Regions from separate parts of the Streptomyces sp. NPDC093544 genome, predicted to be linked through region 2. Evidence: riboswitches for the same ligand, from Rfam matches in the RefSeq annotation. Region 2 holds a riboswitch; each other region holds the start of a gene.
What was found. Region 2 has a riboswitch for S-adenosylmethionine ahead of thrC (threonine synthase). Riboswitches for the same ligand answer to the same signal wherever they lie in the genome.
Positions count from the first base shown of each region.

Region 1: linked by a shared signal. The riboswitch ahead of AB0N66_RS02405 (aminotransferase class V-fold PLP-dependent enzyme) and the one ahead of thrC (threonine synthase) in region 2 are both predicted to bind S-adenosylmethionine.
Region 3: linked by a shared signal. The riboswitch ahead of AB0N66_RS15555 (ABC transporter substrate-binding protein) and the one ahead of thrC (threonine synthase) in region 2 are both predicted to bind S-adenosylmethionine.

Region 1 covers NZ_JBFBEA010000002.1:15,684-22,772, reverse strand. Annotated here, with positions in the region: gene AB0N66_RS02415 (Lrp/AsnC ligand binding domain-containing protein) at 1-99, shown strand, start outside; gene AB0N66_RS02410 (serine/threonine-protein kinase) at 131-2,266, opposite strand; gene AB0N66_RS02405 (aminotransferase class V-fold PLP-dependent enzyme) at 2,337-3,698, opposite strand; SAM riboswitch class IV at 3,886-4,002, opposite strand; gene trpD (anthranilate phosphoribosyltransferase) at 4,151-5,215, opposite strand; gene AB0N66_RS02395 (cytochrome bc complex cytochrome b subunit) at 5,372-7,018, opposite strand; gene AB0N66_RS02390 (Rieske 2Fe-2S domain-containing protein) at 7,015-7,089, opposite strand, start outside.
Region 2 covers NZ_JBFBEA010000007.1:342,550-349,638, forward strand. Annotated here, with positions in the region: gene AB0N66_RS13310 (NADH:flavin oxidoreductase) at 1-930, opposite strand, end outside; gene groL (chaperonin GroEL) at 1,211-2,836, opposite strand; gene AB0N66_RS13320 (cold-shock protein) at 3,196-3,405, opposite strand; gene AB0N66_RS13325 (MoaD/ThiS family protein) at 3,875-4,150, opposite strand; gene thrC (threonine synthase) at 4,147-5,475, opposite strand; SAM riboswitch class I at 5,493-5,640, opposite strand; gene AB0N66_RS13335 (glucosyl-3-phosphoglycerate synthase) at 5,820-6,794, shown strand; gene AB0N66_RS13340 (trehalose-6-phosphate synthase) at 6,871-7,089, shown strand, end outside.
Region 3 covers NZ_JBFBEA010000009.1:108,953-116,041, reverse strand. Annotated here, with positions in the region: gene AB0N66_RS15570 (dihydrofolate reductase family protein) at 79-675, opposite strand; gene AB0N66_RS15565 (class I SAM-dependent methyltransferase) at 706-1,497, opposite strand; gene AB0N66_RS15560 (YoaK family protein) at 1,648-2,397, opposite strand; SAM riboswitch class IV at 2,861-2,970, shown strand; gene AB0N66_RS15555 (ABC transporter substrate-binding protein) at 3,341-4,963, shown strand; gene AB0N66_RS15550 (ABC transporter permease) at 5,026-5,985, shown strand; gene AB0N66_RS15545 (ABC transporter permease) at 5,982-6,908, shown strand; gene AB0N66_RS15540 (ABC transporter ATP-binding protein) at 6,890-7,089, shown strand, end outside.

The sequences.
Region 1 (7,089 bases), on a different contig from region 2:
AAGATCCCGGGCGTCGAGGGCACGGACACCCACGTCGCGTTCCGCACGTACTCCCAGCACGACCTGGAGGCGGCGTTCGCGATCGGGCTCGACGGCTGAGAGGCCGCGGCCGAACGCGAAGCCCCGGCTGTCAGGCGCTGACGTCCACCGCGGCGATGCCGCCCCCCGAGGGAACGTAGAGGCGACTGCCGCTGAGCACCGGGCTGTGCTGGTCGTCGCCGGTGGAGGCGCCGAGTGCCTCGCTCCACAGCGGCTTGCCGTCCAGGCCCAGGGCGCACAGGACGAGCCCGCTTCGCACATAGATACGATCTCCGGCCACCACCGGTCCCGGCAGCCAGTCGCCGCCGATCTCGTACGTCCACGCGGTGGAGCCGTCGGCCGCCTTGATCGCGTCGACGGTGCCCTGCCCGGTGGTGATCGCAAGCGACCGGTTCCCGGCGACCATCGGCCCGCTGCCCTCCCCCTGGGTTTCCCACAGCAGCTCACCGTCGGGGCTGAACGCGTGCCGGGTCGTCTCTCCGCCCGACTCGGCGACGAGGATGTCGCCGACCAGCGCCGGCCGGCCGACGTCGAGGCCCGCGGGGACCGACCAGATCCTGGTGCCGTCGTCGGCGTTCAGGGCCACCAGGTGGTCGCCGAAGGTGCCTGTGTAGATCACGTCACCCGCCACCAAGGGGGTGCCGTTCGGACCGGCGGGGGTGGACGCGTTCCACAGCACGGAGCCGTCGGCCGCGTAGCAGCGGAGCCCTCCCTCGTCGGTGTCGCCGGTGGCCACCAGCACGCCCTCACCCGCCAGAACCGGCGGGTTGTAGCCGTTTTCGCCGACGGTCTTGGTCCATATGAGCTTGCCGTTCGCGTTCACCGCGCACAGCCGGCGCCGTACCCTCTCCTGGTCCCAGGCGACGCAGAAGATCCCGTCCGCGGTGACGACGGGCGTCGACACCTCCTCGCCGAGCGCGACCGCCCAGAGCCGCCCGCCCGCACGGGACAGGGCGTGCAGCTTGCCGTTCGCGTCCCCGAGGTAGACGACTTCGCCGTCCGGCGACATGGCGACGCAAGGTCCGTACATGCCGCCGAGCCCGGCGGCGTCGTACTGCCAGGCGAGGGCGGCTGGACTCTCCACGCCCGCCGCGGACGCGGTCTGAGGGGATTCCGGGGACCCGGCTCCTTGCGTTCCGCTCTCCCGCCCGGGCCGCCACAGCCCCCAGCCGGCTCCCCCGGTGGCGGCAACCACCGCCCCACCCGCGACAGCCGTCAACAGCCCCCGCCGCGAACGCCGTTGGGGTTCCGGTATGCGGTCCGGCGCCGAAGCGCCCGTGACCGTCGCCGGGGCGATGTACTCGACCCGGCTCTCTCCCTCGCCCGACTCGCGCTCCGGAAGCCACCGTTCGTCCCCCGCGACCGTCGCCGGTGCGGAGGTGAGCCACCCCGGCCGCAGAGCCGCCCGCAGGGAGGCGGCCGAGTGTCCGGCGGCCTCGACCACTTCCTCGGGGGTGGGCCGGTCCCCGGGCTCCTCCCGCAGACAGGCCTCGACGAGCGGAAGCACACGCGCAGGAACCCCGGAAAGATCGAAGTCCCGCGTCACGATGCGCAGCAGGATCACCGAGTCCTGGCCCTCCCCGAAGGGCTCGCGGCCACTCGACGCGTACGCGAGCACGGCGCCCAGCGCGAAGACGTCGCTCGGCGGCCCCACCTCGGAGCCGTTGCGGATCTGCTCGGGCGAGACGTATCCGACCGAGCCGACCAGGGTGCCGGTGCGGGTCATCGCCGTCGCCTCCAGCGCCCGTACGATCCCGAAGTCGATGACTCGCGGACCGTCCGGCGCCAGCAGGATGTTGGACGGCTTGAGGTCGCGGTGCACCATGCCCTTGGCGTGGATCGCGGCGAGGGCCTCGCCCAGTGCGGCCGCGAAGGTGAGCACCGCGTCCTCGGGCAGCGGCCCGCCGTCGAGCACCGCGTCGCGCAGGTTCGGCCCGTCGACGAACTCCGTTGCCATCCAAGGCCGTTCGCCCTCGGGGTCGGCATCGACCACCCGCGCGGTGTACGTCCCGGTCCCGCCGACGGTCTGCGCGGCCCGCACCTCCTGGCGGAACCGGGCGCGGAAGGTGCGGTCCTCCGCGTGCTCGGCCCGCACCACCTTCACGGCCAGCCGGAGCCCGGCCCGGGACTCGGCGAGATAGACCTCGCCCATGCCGCCCGCGCCGAGCCGCCCGAGCACCTCGTACGGACCGATCCGCCGTGGATCCGTCTCCCGCAGCGCCTGCACTCCCCGTGACTCCCCTGTTCGCCGTACGGCCGCCGAAGGGGAGCGTATACGCCGTGCTCCTGTCAGGCGATCACACCGCCGGGACGCAACGCCCGTCCTCCGTGCGGTAGTTCCACTTCGCGCCGTCCCGGACGAGCTCCTTGACCGCGCGCACGAAACGCTCGACGTGCTCGTCCGGCGTGCCGGCGCCGAAGCTGACGCGGATGGCGTTGAGGGACTTCTCGCCGGGCGCGGCCTCGGGGGCGCCGCACTCGCCCTGGGTCTGCGGGTCGCTGCCGAGGAGGGTGCGCACCAGCGGGTGGGCGCAGAACAGGCCGTCGCGCACTCCGATGCCGTACTCGGCGGACAGCGCGGCCGCGAAGTGCGAGCTGTTCCAGCCCTCGACGACGAAGGAGATGACGCCGACACGCGGGGCGTCGTCGCCGAAGAGCGAGAGGACCCTGACCTCGGGCACCTCGGCGAGACCCGCGCGGACCGTCTCGATCAGCTGCTGCTCGCGGGCGACGAGCGTGTCGAAACCCGCCTCGGTGAGCGCCTTGCAGGCGGACGCGATCGAGTAGACCCCGATCACGTTCGGCGAGCCGGCCTCGTGCCGGGCGGCGCTCTCGTGCCACTCCACGTCCACGCCCCCGTCCGTACGCCGCGACACCTTGCGGCTGGCGCCGCCGCCCGCCAGGTACGGCTCGGCCTCGAGCAGCCAGTCGGAGCGGCCCGCGAGGACACCGGAGCCGAAGGGGGCGTACAGCTTGTGCCCGGAGAAGGCGACCCAGTCGACGTCGAGGTCGCGCACCGACACCGGGTGGTGCGGGGCGAGCTGCGCGGCGTCGAGGACGATGCGCGCGCCGTGCGCGTGCGCGGCGGCGGCCAGCTCACGCACCGGCCACAGCTCACCGGTGACGTTCGAGGCGCCCGTGACGCAGACGAGGGCGGGACCGTGGGGGTCGCGGTGGCTGAGCGCGTGCTCCAGGGTCGCGACGGCCTCCTGCGGCGTACGCGGGGCGTTCAGGTACGTCACCCGCGCGTCCCGCCAGGGCAACAGCGAGGCGTGGTGCTCGGTCTCGAAGACGAAGACCTGGCAGTCGGCCGGAAGGGCGGCGGCGAGCAGGTTGAGCGAGTCGGTGGTCGACCGGGTGAACACGACCTGGTCGCCGTCACGGCAGTCCAGGAACTCGGCGACGGTGGTGCGGGAGTTCTCGAAGAGGTCGGTGGAGAGCTGGGACAGGTACCCGGCCCCGCGGTGCACGCTGCCGTAATAGGGGGCGTACGCGGCCACGTCGTCCCACACACGCTGGAGGGCCGGGGCGCTGGCGGCGTAGTCGAGGGCGGCGTACGAGACCTCGCCACCGGTGACGAGCGGGACGGTGACATCTCGCCCCAACACGGGCAGAGGCGTACAAACGGTCTGGGCGGCGGCAACGGTGGAGACAGACATGGCGAACTCCTGTGAGACGCAGGGAAATCACCGCGCGAGCCGGTCCATGGAAGTGGCGCTCAGCGCGGCAAAAGGTGAAAGGGATAGGCGGAAAAGGGGCTCGACGCCCTATCGCATTCGCTTGCTCACAGAAGGCTCCCTCGATGACCAGGACCCCTGGGCCTTTACCGCTCAAAAGAGGGCGAGGGGTCCGCGCTTGCCGCAGACCTCGCTGCCTACGGCCTGGTCTTCACCCGGGGCACCCCGCCACGGACGGAGGGTTGCCGGACAGTCGGCCGGGGCCTCATGACTGTCACTCATGACCTGCCGAAAAACCTAGTCGAACCGATCGAGACGACGCAACCCGTGTCCGGATCCCGGAACGCGAAAGGGGCCGGGCGCCTTGGCCCGGCCCCACCCGGCGGGCTCGCCGAGGGCACTACGGATTGGTGACCGCCGTACCGCCGCAGGCGCTACGCGTTGGTCGCGGCCACCCACCGCTCGAGCGTCCGCTTGGCCGTCCCCGAGTCGACGGCCTCCGCGGCCTTCGTCATCCCCGCGCGGATCTGGTCCGCGAGCGATCCGTCACCCGGCGACAGGGCCACCAGGGCCGCCGCCGAGTTCAGCAGCACCGCGTCCCGCACCGGCCCCCTCTCGCCGTCGAGGAGCCGGCGCGCCACGTCCGCGTTGTACGTGGAGTCCGCGCCCCGTAGTGCCTCGATCGGGACCAGGTCGATACCGACGTCCCTCGGGTCGAAGGTCTCCTCGGTGACCTTTCCGTCCCGTACGACCCACACCCGGGACGTGGACGTGATGGTCAGCTCGTCGAGCCCGTCGTCGCCGCGGAAGACCAGCGAGGAGTTGCCGCGCTCGGCGAAGACGCCCGCGACGATCGGCGCCATGCGGGGGTCCGCGACGCCGACCGCCTGCGCCTTCACCCGTGCCGGGTTCGTCAGCGGACCGAGGGCGTTGAAGACCGTCCGGATGCCCAACTGCCCACGCGCGGCGCCCACATGACGTAGCGCCGGATGGAACTTCACCGCGAAGCAGAAGGTGATCCCGGCCTCCTCGGCCACCTCCGCGACCCGCTTGGTCGTCAGCTCCAGATTGACCCCGAGCTTCTCAAGGACGTCGGACGCGCCGGACGCCGAGGAAGCCGCCCGGTTGCCGTGCTTGACGACCTTCGCGCCCGTCCCGGCGATGACGATCGCCGACATGGTGGAGATGTTGACGGTCTTGGCCCCGTCACCACCCGTACCGACGATGTCGACGGTCTTCCCCGGCACCTCGATCACATTGGCGTGCTCGTACATCATCCGTACGAGCCCGGTGATCTCCTCGACGGTCTCTCCCTTGGCCCGCAACGCCACCGCGAACCCGGCGATCTGTGCGTCGGTCGCCTCACCGCGCATCATCAGGTTCATCGCCCAGGCGGTGTCGTCCGCACTCAGGTCACGGCCGTCGAGCAGGCCGTTCAGCAACCTGGGCCAGGAACGGTCCGCCGCGGTGTCGCCTCCAGCGGGGTTCACAGCGCTCATGGTCGCTCCTGGGGTTCTCAGAGAGGTACCCGGGTGGACTCGACCCGGGTACGTACGGGTGAGTCCACCCTATCCAGCCCTGGAGACGGCAAAGAGCCCCGTCCATGCAATGGACGGGGCTCCAGCCGTGGCGATCAGCGAGGAACGCTGAGGCGATCAGTGGTGGCCGTGGCCGCTCGTGATCTCCTTGTACTCCTCGACGGTGGGCTTGGGGATCTGGCTGTCGTCCCCGTAGTAGCCCTTGCTGAGCTTGGCACGCAGCTTCTGCGCGCCCTTCACCTTGCGCTCGACACCGTTCTCGTCGACCGGCGGGCCGATCTGGGCCGGCTGGTACTGCTCGTGCGCGGTGAGCGTGTGCAGAGCCTCCTGGCTGAGCGGCTCGTGGATCTCGACGAACTCACCGTGCGGCAGGCGCTTGATGATGCCCGACTCGCGGCCGTGCAGCACCTTGTCCCGGTCACGGCGCTGAAGACCGAGGCAGATCCGCTTGGTGGCGATGAACGCGAGGACCGGCGCGACGAAGAACGCGATCCGCACGAACCAGGTGATCGAGTTGATCGACAGGTGGAAGTGCGTGGCCCACAGGTCGTTTCCACCACCGATCAGCAGGACCATGTACCAGGTGATCCACGCGACACCGAAGGCCGTACGCGTCGGGACGTTGCGCGGGCGGTCCAGGATGTGGTGCTCGCGCTTGTCGCCGGTGACCCAGGACTCGATGAACGGGTAGACCGCGATCGCGACCAGGACCAGCGGGAAGATGATCAGCGGGATGAACACGCCCAGGACGAGCGTGTGACCCCAGAGGTTGATCTCCCAGCCCGGCATGAAGCGGATCAGACCCTCGGAGAAGCCCATGTACCAGTCGGGCTGAGCGCCGGTCGACACCTGGTCCGGGCGGTAGGGGCCCATGGTCCAGATCGGGTTGATCGACGCGATCCCCGCGATGACCGTGATGACACCGAAGACCAGGAAGAAGAAGCCTCCGGCCTTGGCCGTGTAGACCGGCAGGAGCGGCATGCCGACGACGTTGTTGTTCGTCTTTCCGGGGCCCGCGAACTGCGTGTGCTTGTGGTAGAAGACCAGGATCAGGTGGCCGACCACCAGGCCGAGCATGATGCCCGGCAGCAGCAGGACGTGGATCGAGTAGAAGCGGGCCACGAAGTCGCCGCCCGGGAACTCGCCGCCGAAGAGGAAGAACGAGAGGTACGTGCCCACGATCGGCACGGACAGGATCGCGCCCTCCATGAAGCGGACGCCGGTACCGGAGAGCAGGTCGTCCGGGAGCGAGTAGCCGGTGAAGCCGGTGAACATGCCCAGGACGAACAGCAGGAAACCGAAGATCCAGTTGACCTCACGGGGCTTGCGGAACGCACCCGTGAAGAACACCCGCATCATGTGCACGAACATGCCGGCGAGGAAGATCAGCGCCGCCCAGTGGTGGATCTGCCGGATCAGCAGACCACCGCGCACATCGAAGGAGATGTGCATGGTCGAGTTGAACGCCTCGGACATCAGCTGGCCCTGCAGCGGGACGTAGCTGCCGTCGTACACCACCTCGTTCATCGAGGGGTGGAAGAACAGCGTCAGATACACACCCGTGAGGATGATGATGATGAAGCTGTAGAGGCAGACCTCACCCAGCATGAAGGACCAGTGGTCCGGGAAGATCTTGCGCATGTTGGTCTTGGCCAGGCCGTAGATGCCCAGCCGGCCGTCGGCCCAGTCGGCGACCCGCTCACCCGCGGGTGCCTTCTTCCGCGAGTTCGCCTCGCCCGGGTCGGAGGTGGTCGCAGTACTCATCCGCGCTCCCAGAAAGCAGGACCGACGGGCTCTTCGAAGTCGCCGAGCGCCTCGAGGTAGCCCTCAGCGTT
Region 2 (7,089 bases):
AGCGCGGAGGAAGTCGCCGTCGAGGCCGACCGAGCCGACGGTGATGGTGGGCTTGCCCGTCAGCTTCTTCGTCCAGCCGGCCAGGTTGAGGTCGGAGCCCTCGAACTCCGGCTCCCAGTAGCGGCGCGTCGACGCGTGGAAGGCGTCCACTCCGGCCTCGGCGAGCGGGGTCAGCAGGGCGCCGAGCTCCTCGGGCGTCTCCGCGAGGCGGGCGTCGTACGCCTCCTGCTTCCACTGCGAGTAGCGGAAGAGGATGGGGAAGTCGGGGGAGACCGCGGCGCGGACCGCGGCGACGATCTCGGTCGCGAACTTCGTACGGGCGACGAGGTCACCGCCGTACGCGTCGGTGCGGCGGTTGGTGCCCTCCCACAGGAACTGGTCGATCAGGTAACCGTGCGCGCCGTGCAGTTCGACGCCGTCGAAGCCGATCCGCTCGGCGGCGGCCGCGGCCTCGGCGAACGCGGCAATGACGTCGTCCAGGTCGGCCTGGGTCATCTCCTTGCCCTCGCCGGCCGTGCCGTTGATCCGCAGGCCGGACGGGCCGACCGCGGGGGCGTCCGCGAACGGCGGCTCGCCCGCGCTGCGGACCATGCCGATGTGCCACAGCTGCGGCACGATCGTGCCGCCCGCCGCGTGCACGGCCTCGGCGACCTTCGCCCAGCCCGCCAGCTGCTCCTCGCCGTGGAAGCGGGGGATGCTGTCGCTCTGCCCGGCCGAGTCGTGGCCGACGTAGGTGCCCTCGGTGACGATGAGGCCCACGCCCGCGGCGGCGCGGCGGGCGTAGTACGACACCACGTCCGCGCCGGGGATGCCGCCCGGGGAGAACTGGCGGGTCATCGGTGCCATGACGATCCGGTTCGGGACGGTCAGGCCGTTGAGGGAGACGGGGCGGGACAGGATCTGGGCCGCGCGGGAGGGGGCGAGTGTCACGTGAGGGCTCCGGGGGGAGAGGTCGGACGGATATCGGGTCGCGGGATGCTCATGCATAGGTACATGTGATGAATATGTGCACGCGCATTAATTCGTGCCAGCAGCGTCAACCGGCCCGCCCGTCAGCACATTCCGGCCCGGCCCGCACCCTGCATGTGATCCAGGACACGCATCGGGGGCGACCCCCGGAAACGCCCGAGGGCGGCACCCCTTGGGAGAAGGGGTGCCGCCCTCGGTACGAAGGACGGTGATCAACCGGAGGCCGAAGCCCCGAGGCCGATCAGAAGTCCATGTCACCGCCCGGCATACCGCCCGGAGCGCCGCCGGGGGCGGCCTTCTCCGGCTTGTCGGCGATGACGGCCTCGGTGGTGAGGAACAGCGCGGCGATGGAGGCGGCGTTCTGCAGGGCAGAGCGCGTGACCTTCGCCGGGTCGATGATGCCTTCGGCGATCATGTCGACGTACTCACCGGTCGCGGCGTTCAGGCCGTGGCCGACGGGCAGGTTGCGCACCTTCTCGACGATGACGCCGCCTTCGAGACCACCGTTGATGGCGATCTGCTTGAGCGGGGCCTCCAGGGCGAGCCGCACGGCGTTCGCGCCGGTCGCCTCGTCACCCGTGAGCTCCAGCTTCTCGAAGACCGAGGAGGCCTGGATGAGGGCCACGCCACCACCGGCGACGATGCCCTCTTCGACGGCCGCCTTCGCGTTGCGAACGGCGTCCTCGATGCGGTGCTTGCGCTCCTTGAGCTCGACCTCGGTGGCGGCACCGGCCTTGATGACGGCCACGCCGCCGGCCAGCTTCGCCAGGCGCTCCTGGAGCTTCTCGCGGTCGTAGTCCGAGTCGGAGTTCTCGATCTCGGCGCGGATCTGGTTGACCCGGCCGGCGACCTGGTCGGCAGAGCCGGAGCCGTCGACGATCGTCGTCTCGTCCTTGGTGATGACGACCTTGCGGGCACGGCCCAGCAGGTCGACACCCGCGTTCTCCAGCTTGAGGCCGACCTCCTCGGAGATGACCTCGCCGCCCGTGAGGATGGCGATGTCGCCGAGCATGGCCTTGCGGCGGTCACCGAAGCCCGGCGCCTTGACGGCGACGGACTTGAAGGTGCCACGGATCTTGTTGACGACCAGCGTCGACAGAGCCTCGCCCTCGACGTCCTCGGCGATGATCAGCAGCGGCTTGCCCGACTGCATGACCTTCTCCAGGAGCGGGAGCAGGTCCTTGACACTGGCGATCTTCGAGTTGGCGATCAGGATGTACGGGTCGTCCAGGACGGACTCCATACGCTCCATGTCGGTGGCGAAGTACGCCGAGATGTAGCCCTTGTCGAAGCGCATACCCTCGGTGAGCTCAAGCTCCAGACCGAAGGTCTGGGACTCCTCGACGGTGATGACGCCTTCCTTGCCGACCTTGTCCATAGCCTCGGCGATGAGCTCGCCGATCTGGGTGTCGGCGGCGGAGATGGAGGCCGTGGAAGCGATCTGCTCCTTGGTCTCGACATCCTTGGCCTGCTCAAGGAGGGCACCGGAGACGGCCTCGACGGCCTTCTCGATACCACGCTTGAGGGCCATCGGGTTGGCACCCGCGGCTACGTTGCGAAGGCCCTCGCGGACCAGCGCCTGCGCCAGAACGGTCGCGGTGGTCGTACCGTCGCCGGCGACGTCGTCCGTCTTCTTGGCGACTTCCTTGACCAGCTCAGCGCCGATCTTCTCGTACGGGTCCTCGAGCTCGATCTCCTTGGCGATGGAAACACCATCGTTGGTGATCGTGGGGGCGCCCCACTTCTTCTCGAGGACGACGTTGCGGCCCTTGGGACCAAGGGTGACCTTGACGGCGTCGGCGAGCTGGTTCATCCCGCGCTCGAGACCGCGCCGCGCCTCCTCGTTGAACGCGATGATCTTGGCCATGTGAAGTGGTCCTCCCGGACTGGGGTGGATTGCTCCGGACCGCGCCCGCGCCCGCGACGGACGGCCTGCGTGCCTCGTGGTTCCTTGCCCCACTTGGCCTGCGGGCCTCACTGACCCGGTCCTCGTTGTCACTCTCACCTGCAGAGTGCTAACGCCAATGATTAGCACTCGCCCCTACCGAGTGCAAGCGACTCCGGAAGATCCCCAGGTGGGGCGGGGGGCGCGCACGGCGCGAAGAGAGGTGAGAGGGACAGGCCGACGGAGGCGCGGACGGGCGGGCAGGCCGAAGGGCCCGCATCCCCTGGCGGGGGATGCGGGCCCTTCGTCACGTCGAACAGAACAGTCAGTCGGCGCGTGCTTCAGCTGCTGGTCGCCAGCCGGACCATGTCCGCCTGCGGCCCTTTCTGGCCCTGCGAGATCTCGAACTCGACCCGCTGGCCCTCTTCAAGGGTGCGGTAGCCGTCCATCTGAATCGCGCTGTAGTGGACGAATACATCCGCACCACCGTCGACCGCGATGAAGCCGTACCCCTTCTCCGCGTTGAACCACTTGACGGTGCCCTGAGCCATGCCTAACTCCCCTATTACTGGCCCTTGCACAGGACCGCACTTCGCGGGCCCGGGTCATACCTCACCCCCCAAAGATTGGGGGTGTGCGCCGGAACGCGTCGACCGCGGCTGAATGTATCTGTCCAACTGCCCTCTGCAACAGGTCAATCGGACGAGAATTCTGGGCACGACCGATCGGGAATATGCGGAGAATTCGCAAAGATTCAGGGCAAGTCGGGCCCCGTAAATGCCATAAACGGCTCAAAAAGGCGGGGCACTTTGGCTACTTCTTGTCGGGCATCGGGCAAGGACTCATATGCGCCCGGCATAAAACCAACTCGAAGGCGAAGCAGCTTCCCCAACTGTACCGCGCTCAACCATACAGAATTGCCCCCTCCGCTTCTCTCACGGAGGGGGCAATTCGATGAACTCTCAGTGATTGCAATTACCCAAGGTAACTACAATCACCGTACGTGACGGCGGATGACGGTCAGCCTCCGGCGACGGCCGGAATGATCGAGACGCCCGCACCGTCCGGCGTCGCCGTCTCCAGGCCCTGCTCGAAGCGGACGTCGTCGTCGTTCACGTACACGTTGACGAAGCGGCGCAGCTTGCCCTGGTCATCCAGGACGCGCGCGGCGATGCCGGTGTGGTTCTGCTCCAGGTCGGCGATCACCTCGCCGAGGGTGCCGCCCTCGGCCGACACCTCGGCCTTGCCGCCGGTGTAGGTGCGCAGGATGGTGGGGATGCGGACGTTGACGCTCATGACGCGAGGCCAGCCTCTCGGAAGGAGTCCAGGTTCGGGCGGATGGTCGCGGTGAGCCCGGTGTCCGAGGCCACCGCGTCCAGGGTCTTGAGACCGTCGCCGGTGTTGAGGACGACGGTGGTGAGGGTCGGATCGAGCAGACCGTTCTCGATCAGCTTCTTCGCCACACCCACCGTCACGCCACCCGCGGTCTCGGCGAAGATGCCCTCCGTCTGCGCGAGGAGCTTGATCGCGTCGACGATCTGCTCGTCGTTCACGTCCTCCACGGCGCCGCCGGTACGCCGCGCGATGTCGAGCACGTACGGCCCGTCGGCCGGGTTGCCGATGGCGAGCGACTTGGCGATGGTGTTCGGCTTCTGGGGCCGTACGACGTCGTGGCCGGCCTTGTAGGCCACCGACACCGGCGAGCAGCCCTCCGCCTGGGCACCGAAGATCTTGTACGGCTTGTCCGCCACAAGGCCGAGCTTGATCAGCTCCTGAAGAGCCTTGTCAATCTTCGTGAGCTGGGAGCCGGAGGCGATCGGGATGACCAGCTGGTCGGGGATCTGCCAGCCGAGCTGCTCACAGATCTCGTACGCGAGGGTCTTCGAGCCCTCCGCGTAGTACGGCCGCAGGTTGACGTTGACGAAGCCCCAGCCCTCGCCGGCCGGGTCGCCGATCAGCTCGGAGCAGAAGCGGTTCACGTCGTCGTAGTTGCCCTCGATGCCGACGAGCTCCCCGCCGTACACCGCGGCCATGACGATCTTGCCCTGCTCCAGGTCGTGCGGGATGAACACACAGGAGCGGAAGCCGGCGCGGGCGGCGGCCGCGCCCACGGCGCCCGCGAGGTTGCCGGTGGAGGAGCAGGAGAGGGTGGTGAAGTCGAAGGCGCGGGCGGCCTCGATGGCCTGGGCGACGACGCGGTCCTTGAAGGAGTGCGTCGGGTTGCCGGAGTCGTCCTTGACGAAGAGCTTGCCGGGGGTGACGCCCAGCGCGCGGGCCAGGTTGTCGGCCTTGACGAGCTTGGTCCAGCCGGGGTTGATGTTCGGCTTCTCCGCGACGTCCGCCGGGACCGGCAGGAGCGGCGCGTAACGCCAGATGTTCGCGGGGCCCGCTTCGATGCGCTTGCGGAGGTCCTCGGTCTCGTAGGCCGAGAAGTCGTACGCGATCTCCAGCGGCCCGAAACACTCCTCGCAGGCGAAGAGCGGACCGAGCGGTACACGGTGTCCACACTCGCGGCAGGAAAGCGCGGCGGCGGGGCCCAGATCGACGGAGTTCGCGGAATCCGGGGAGGTCACGGTGTTCGTGGTGTTTGCAGTGGTGCTTGCAACTGTCTGCGCAGCCATGGAGGCGAGGCCCTTTCTCCTCATCTTCCTCACGACGCACTTCGCCGTGAGACGGATTTGGCACCTTCCCGAGCCGGGAGCCTCACCACGTCGACGTGACAAGAACCAGCTGGAGGGTTGCCGGGGCTTCAACGGGCCGTATCCCTCTGCCCCTCTGGATGAGCGGTATTCAGTTGTGCGCTGAGCGACCCCCGACATGCGATGGTCATCAGCGTTGTTCAAGACTGTAACCGAAGGCCTGGATGGTGGAGAGAGCCGTCCGAACCGCGAGATGCCAGCGACACACCAAACGCTGCCGCGGCGACGGGCACAAGCATCCCAATGAACGCAAGGGAGAGCCGCACGTGCTTGAAGACGTCGAGCGCTGGCTGAGCACGCGCTCCTGGTCCGTGACTGACCGGCCGCTCAAGAAGCTCATAGCCGCGAAACGATCCACCAACTCCACGGTGAGCGTGGTCCTGCCCGCGCTCAACGAGGAGGCGACGGTCGGCGAGATCGTCTCCATCATCCGCCGCGACCTGATGACTCGCAAAGTCCCCCTCGTCGACGAGATCGTCGTCATCGACTCGGGCTCGACGGACCGCACCTCCGAGGTCGCCGCCGCCGCCGGTGCCCGGGTCGTTCACCGGGACGAAATACTCCCCCGCATCCCGGCCGTGCCCGGCAAGGGTGAGGTCCTGTGGCGGTCACTCCTCGTGACGAGCGGTGACATCGTTTGCTTCATCGACGCGGACCTCAAGGAGTTCTCGTCGGACTTCGTCTCCGGGATCGTGGGGCCGCTGCTCACCGATCCGGGCGTGGACCTGGTCAAGGCGATGTACGACCGCCCGCTGAACCTGCCGGGTGAACCCACCTCCGGCAGAACTGCGGCCGGTCAGGGCGGTCGCGTGACCGAACTGATGGCCCGCCCCCTGCTGAACATGCACTGGCCGCAGCTGGCCGGCTTCGTCCAGCCGCTCGGCGGCGAGTACGCGGCCCGCCGCACCCTCCTCGAACAGCTCCCGTTCCCCGTCGGATACGGCGTGGAGCTGGGCATGCTCGTCGACGCGCTGCACCTGGTGGGCCTGGACGCGCTCGCCCAGGTCGACGTCGGCGTCCGCAAGCACCGGCACCAGGACGGCCAGGCGCTGGGCCGGATGTCCGCCGCGATCTATCGCACCGCACAGCTCCGGCTCGCCCGCGGCCACCTCATCCGGCCGGCCATCACCCAGTTCGAACGGGGCGAGTCCGGCTTCGAGCCGCGCACGTACTCGGTCGATACGGAGGAACGGCCTCCGATGTCGGAAATCTCGGAGTATCAGTCACGCAAAGCGGCGTAATCCGTCGGCGGTATACGTCTCCGCGGCACCCCGTCCGTACGTTTGAGCGTTTCCGGGCCGGGCTAGATTGAGGCGTATGGCTTCCACGGCTTCGACTGCTGCTTCCACGGCATCCCCGCAGGGCTCCCACCGGATCCTCGTCGCGTCCAACCGCGGCCCGGTCTCCTACGACGTGCGCGAAGACGGCGAGCTACAGGCCAAGCGCGGCGGCGGCGGCCTGGTCTCGGGCCTGTCGGCGATCGGCCCGGACGCGGGCGCCCTGTGGGTGTGCTCGGTGCTCGGCGACGGGGACCGC
Region 3 (7,089 bases), on a different contig from region 2:
GCGGGGTCGACCCGTCCTCGGCCTGGAGTGTGACCCCTCTCCGGTGATGACGGTGATGACTACATGGCGCCTCCCGGCCTACCCCCTGACGACCGGGCGGTAGGTGCACACGTTCACGCCCGTGCCGCTGGTGACGGTCGAGACCAGTTCGAGCGTGCGCAGCACACCGTCGCCGGGGAAGATCGACTTACCTCCGCCGAGGATCACCGGCATGATCATGAGCCGGAGTTCGTCGACCAAGCCCTCGCGCAGGAGGGTGCGTACGAGTGTGGGACTCCCCATGACCAACAGGTCGCCGCTGTCCGTCTCGCGCAGCTTGCGGATGTGGGCGACGGCTTCATCGCCGGGGACGCGCCTGGTGTTGGTCCACGTCAGATCGTCATCACCCAGCGTTCGGGAAACCACGTACTTCGGGATGCCGTTCATCCGGTCGGCGAACGGATCGCCGCCACGTTCGGGCCACGCCGCGGCCATCGACTGCCACGTGCGGCGTCCGAACAACAGCGCGTCGGCCTTGTTCAGTGCGTCGGCGAAGGCGCCGCCCACCACCTCCGGATCGAAGAACGGGTGAGTCCAACCGCCGTGAGCGAAGCCACCCTCGATGTCCTCATCGGGTCCACCCGGTGCCTGTACTACGCCGTCCAGGCTCATGAATTCGCTGATCACTATGCGCACGGGACTCGCTCCTCTTCCTCACGCCAGGGGTTACGGCAGTGGAGACTGCCGCGCCGTTGGAAAGTCATCGCGCCCTTCCGCATCACCTGTCGCCTCCGCACGAGGGCTCTCCGAACGGGGGCGGTAGTACGACGCGACGGTCGGCTGGCCGGTGTAGTTGGGGCCGGCGTGGGGGTCGGCGCCGAGGTAGGTGAAGGGCAAGGCGATGCGGCGGCCGCCCCGCAGGCTGAGGCGGTGGTGACGGGCCGAGTAATGGAAACCGGCAGCACGCAGCGCGGCCAGGACCGGCCGGGAAGCGTCACCGCCGTCGGGCCGCCGCAGCGTCGAAGGGTCGAGGTGGGCGACCAGCAGGCCGGTGCCGGTGAGCCAGGAGGCGGCCCGTTCCAGGAGGGCGAGCCGGTCGCCGATGTAGTGCAGTCCGTGGACGCAGGTGACCAGGTCGTAGCGGCGCCCTGGGGACCAACGGCCGAGGTCCGCGGTGATGAGTTCGAGGCCGTCGGGCAGCGCTGTCCGCAGCCGCGGGCCCACCAGGTCCACGCCGGTCAACGCGGCTTGCGGGAGTCGCTGGGCTGCTTCGCGGAGGGCCAACCCTTCTCCGCTGCACAGGTCCAGCCAGGACGGCACGGAGCCATGGTCGCTGTCGCTGCCGTTCAGGAACTCTGTGGGGGCGAAGCCGAGTTCGCGGGTGTAGCTGTTGACGCCTGTCAGAACCCGTCCGCGGTTCATGGTGCTGTTGGCCACGACGGAATGGTCGGTCAGCTCGTCGTCCTTGATCAACCGGGGCGGCGGCTGGGCTGTTGTCCGCGAAGTGCCGTCGATCATCGCACCATTGTGCGGTACGGCCGACCGTTGCGGGCGGGCCCGGGGGAACGGGAAGTAGTCGGACCCCCGCCACCGTGCCGATCGGCCCGAGCCGGGACGGCCATCGCGTCGGCCGTATCGACACGGTGGAGGGGATCCGCTCGTCGGGCGCTATCGCGCGGGCTTCTGCTTCATCGCCACGGAGGCGATCACGATGACGAGTGCGATCACGACCACTGGCAGCACCGGCGCGTAGGTGTGCGCGTGGCTGAGCATCCAGTCTCCGACGAAGGCGCCGGCCACCATGCCCACCAGGACCCCGGTCAGGCGGCGCGCCGCGGCGGGCTTGAGAGTCCAGGTCGAGATACCGGAGATCCAGCTGATGAAGGTGGCCGTAGCCGCCGTGGTGGAGATGCCCGGCACATGGAGCGACCGAACGGCATTCATCTGCAGGCCCATCGCAAAGGCGTTGAGGGCGACCAGAATGTTGGACACAAGGCTCGACGGAGACGTCGCCATCCACACGACGAGGAAACCGACCTGCGCCACCGTCGCGACGCAGAGCGCGATGGAGACACGACGCGGCCATGCTTCGAAGACCTCGGAGTCCTCCATCTCTTGGTCGCCGTTGAACGCGGTCAGGATCCGAGTTGCCAGCGCGGCCCCCACGGCGAACGCGGCAAGTGAAATCACCACGCGAACGGGATCCGGGCCGGCAGGCGGCCTCGTGCCGGCTACTCCAAGGCCGAGAAACACCAGGTTTCCGGTCTGGAACGCCGTGAAGACCTTCCCGAAGGAGAGAAAGCAGATCGCTTCGAAGACGCCTGACGAGAACGCCAGAGCGACAAGCAGCCGGTCTCGAATCGCCAATAGTTCTGGCGCCGCGTAAGCGGCGGCCAGGTCCACACGCCGGTCATCCACGGGCTCGGCTCCCCTGTCGCCGCGGACCGGCAAAGTCGGGGGGACGGGTTGAATGTCCCGAGAACGTTCGAGTCGGGCCCGCCGGCCGTGGGTGTTTTGAAGGCTGCTCCATTGCATGCCTTTCCCTCCAAGCGCCCAGAGTCAGGAACTCGCCCCGACTAGTTGCTAGGTACACATTTATCTCCTGCGTTCAGGATGTGACCACATCTGGGGTAAAGCCACATATTTGGGCGAAACCATACCCAGATTTCAGGAAAAATCTAGGAAGGCCATCCGGATCGATAAAACAGCCAGTGCGGGCGACTTCTTGAGTCAGGGCGCCTCGGGCCCCGGCCGGCACCTGGTCAGGCGAGTTCGGCCAGCCGTTCCCGAGCCCTGCGCGGTTCGATCCGTCCTGCCGAGCGTTGTCCAACTCCCCTGTCGCCATTGACGGATCATGGCGACGCTCGTTAACGTTTCAAGCGGCATTGAGTGTTAGCGTCAAGCCCTGGCTCGCTGACCGGCAACCCTCCACCGCGGTGGGGTGCTCCAGGTGAAAGCCCGGCAGGGTCACCGACCCCGCAAGCGCGTGGCCCGTTGATCGGGCCTGAGATGGGGAGGACCAGCGTGCGGCACAGCAGTGATCTGAGTGCCTCGATCGCGGCCGCTGCGGTGTTCTCCGGTTTGTCGCGCCGTCGCCACATCGACCTGCAGCTCTTCACCAGCTGTCTGTGTCACGGCTGATTGCGTCCTTGCCTCCCGCCGTCCTGAGTGACGTTCGCCGACGGCTTTGACACCCGCAGGCAACTCCCCGCGGGCTCCCACAGCGCTGTCGGAGCCCGCGGCGCTGTCACGCCTTCGTCGGCACCCTTCCCCTTTGGCACCTTCCGAGCATTTCCGCCACGCATCGCCCTGGTCCGCACAGGCACGTGCGCGGTGACTTTGGAGTAGGAGAACCCATTCCGTGATATCGCGTCCGGATTCCCGACCTACCCGGTGGGCGGCACTCGCCGCACTTGTGACAAGCAGCCTCCTGCTGAGCGCCTGCACGTCGAGCAGCAGCGACAGCTCGACCAGCGACAGCGGCCCGGCCAAGTCCGGTGGCACCCTGACCTTCGCGGTGGGTTCCGACGTGGGCTGCGTGGATCCGCAGCAAGTGAGCAGCAACGAGACCATTTACTCCCTGCGCCAGATCGTGGACTCCCTGACCGACCAGGATCCCAAGACCGGCAAGATCGTGCCGTGGCTGGCGAAGAGCTGGGACATCAGCTCCGACGCGACCACGTTCACCTTCCACCTGCGATCGGGTGTCACCTTCAGCGACGGGACACCGCTGACCGCGCAGGTGGTCAAGGACAACTTCGACGCGGTGCCGAAGCTCGGCGCCCTGGGGACGCTGGCCCAGGGGTACTTGAGCGGCGTGGACAGCACCACCGCGGTCGATCCGCTCACGGTGCGGGTCAAGTTCCAGCAGCCGAACGCGCAGTTCCTCCAGGCCACGTCGACGCACTCACTGGGTATCGAGTCGTCGGCTAGCGCGAAGCGGAGCCCGCAGGAGAAGTGCAGCAAGGGTGTGGTCGGGTCCGGGCCGTTCACGCTGCAGAGCTACGTGCAGAACCAGGCGATCACCTTGACCAAGCGCAGCAAGTACGCCTGGGGTTCGTCGCTGTGGACCAAACAGGGCGAGGCGTACCTGGACAAGCTGGTGTTCAAGGTGGTGCCCGAATCGGGCGTGCGCACCGGCAGCCTGCAGTCCGGTCAGGTGGACGCGATCAGCAGCGTCGGCAAGGCCGACGAGGCGGCACTCACGGGCGGCCAGGTGAACCTGCAACGGCGGGCCAATCCCGGTGCGGTGTTCAACCTGGCGCTGAACAACTCACGCCCGCTGCTGAAGGACGCGAAGGTGCGTCAGGCACTCCTGTTCGCCATCGACCGGCAGCAGATCGTCGACACCGTGTACCCGACCGGCACCAGGCCGGCGACCAGCATCCTGGCGTACACCACACCGGACTACGCGGACCAGGGCTCCGACCTGGCCTTCGACGCGGCGAAGGCGAAGTCCCTGCTGGACTCGGCCGGTTGGAAGGTCGACAGTGACGGCATCAGGTCGAAGAACGGCACCAAGCTCAGCCTGACCGTCAGGTGGTTCGCGAACGCGGCCACCAACCAGCCGGCGCTGGAGCTGATCCAGCAGCAGTTCAAGGCCGTCGGAGTCGACGTGGTGCTCAAGGAGACGCAGACCTCCCAGTTGGCCACGGTGCTGCAGTCCGGCGACTTCGACGCGTCGTGGGGCAACCTGACCCGCGCCGACCCGGACATCCTGCGCACCCAGTACTCCACCAAGCTGGCCAACCTCTACCACCTGCCGACGGGCCCGCTGGACACGGTGCTGACCCAGCAGGCGGCAACGGCCGACGCGGCCAAGCGGAAGGAACTGGTCGGCCAGGCACAGCAGTTGATCGTGCAGAACGCCTACGTCATTCCCGTGGTGGAGCTGCAGACCCAGCTGGGGGTGGCGAAGAAGGTGCACAACCTCAACTTCGATGCCTCCAGCCGGATCCAGCTGCACGACACCTGGATCGGCTAGCCACCGGTGGATGCGCGACGGAGCGTCCGATCGGGTCGTCGGCAGCAGGAGGTGAGCAGGGAATGCGTCGCTATGTGATCAAGCGTCTCGCACAGGCACTCGGGGTGCTCTGGGCGGCCTACACGGTGTCGTTCTTCATACTGAACTATCTGCCCGGTGATCCGGTCTCGGCGATGGCCGGCGCCGGAGCGGACTCGGGCCAGATCGATCCGGCGCAGATCGCCGCACTGCGGCATGAGTACGGCTTCGACAAACCGGTGCTGGTGCAGTACGCCGACCATCTCGGCAACGCGGTGCGCGGTGATTTCGGAAACGCGGTCTCCACCGGTCGGCCGGTGACCTCGACGCTGGCCGACGCGCTGCCGCAGACGCTGCAGTTGACCGGAGCGGCCCTGCTGCTCGCGGTGGTCTTCGGTGGCGGTCTGGCGGCGCTGGCGACCTACACCACGCAGCGGTGGTTGCGGCAGCTGTTGCTGTCGCTGCCACCACTGGGGGTGTCGGTACCGACGTTCTGGGTCGGGCTGGTGCTCGTCGAGCTGTTCTCCTTCCGGGCGCGATGGTTCCCCGCGTTCGGCAACGACGGGCTGCCTGGCCTGGTACTGCCGGCGGTGACGCTCGCGATCCCGACCGGCGCCCTGGTCTCGCAGGTGCTGGCCAAGAGCCTGCTCACGGCGCTGGATCAGGCCTATGTGGAGACCGCGCGGGCCAAGGGCGCGAGCCGACTGCGCATTCACCTGCGGCACGCGCTGCGCAACGCGTCGCTGCCGGCGTTGACGATCGTCGGGCTGTTGGCCGGGCAACTCATCGCAGGCTCGGTGGTCGTCGAGACGGTGTTCTCCCGCGACGGCCTTGGCCGGGTTACGGCCGCGGCGGTCACGGCCCAGGACATCCCGCTGGTCCAGGGGGTGGTGGTGTTCGGAGCCCTGATCTTCGTGGTGGCCAACCTCCTCGTCGATCTCGTCTATCCGCTGCTGGACCCGCGGATCGTGGTGGCCTCGAACAGGAAGGTGCGGCCCGCATGAGCGAGACCCTTGTCGAGGATGCCACCGCCGGTGCCGCGCTCGGCCTGGCACTACCGGTCGAGCCGGACATCGACCCCGGCCCGGCGCGCGGGTTCGAACCCAGGCGCGTGGCCCGGTTCCTCCTTCTGCGACCCGGCCTGCTGGTATCGGTCCTCGCGGTGGTACTCGTAGTACTGGCCGCGTTCTGGCCGGGGCTGTTCACCTCGCAGGACCCACTGCAGGGGGTGCCGTCGCAGAACTTCCAGGGCCCGAGCGGCGCGCACTGGTTCGGCACCGACGAACTGGGACGTGACCTGTTCTCCCGGGTGGTGCACGGTGCGCAGCTGTCGTTGAAGGCGACGCTGATCGCAGTGGGCGTCGCCTTCCTGGTCGGCGGCCTGCTGGGCCTGGTCGCCGGGTTCGTGGGCCGTTGGGTCGAGGACGTGGTGATGCGCTTCGTCGACGTATTGCTGTCGATCCCGGCGCTGTTCCTGTCACTGGCCCTGGTCACCGCCCTCGGTTATGGAACGGTGAAGGTCGCGGTCGCGGTCGGGATCGCCAGCGTCGCCGGCTTCGCACGAGTGATGCGTGCGGAAGTGCTGCGGGTGCGGCAGGCGGTCTTCGTCGAGGCGTCCCGCTCCTGCGGGGCCCGCTGGTACTCGGTCCTTGGCCGGCATGTGCTGCCCAACGCGATGGGCCCGGTGATCGTGCTGGCCACTCTGGAGTTCGGCACCGCCGTCCTGGCCGTCTCGTCACTGAGCTTCCTCGGTTACGGAGCGCCGCCACCGGCGCCGGAATGGGGCACGTTGATCTCCGACGGACGCAACTACCTGGGCAACGCATGGTGGCTCACCGCGCTGCCCGGGCTGGTGATCGCCGCGACGGTGCTGGCCACCAACCGCATCGCACGCGCGCTGGACGGCGAATGGTCCCGGCAGCGATGACCGGCCCGCTGACGAACGAACCCGAGACGGATGAAGCCGTGACGAACCATGCCGCCACGAACGAGGTCGTGACCACCGAAGCGACCGCCACCGACCCGAGCGGTGGAAGGGAACCGCTGCTGGAGGTGCGGGACCTGTCGGTGTCGTACCGCACCCGCGGCGGCACCGTACAGGCCGTGCA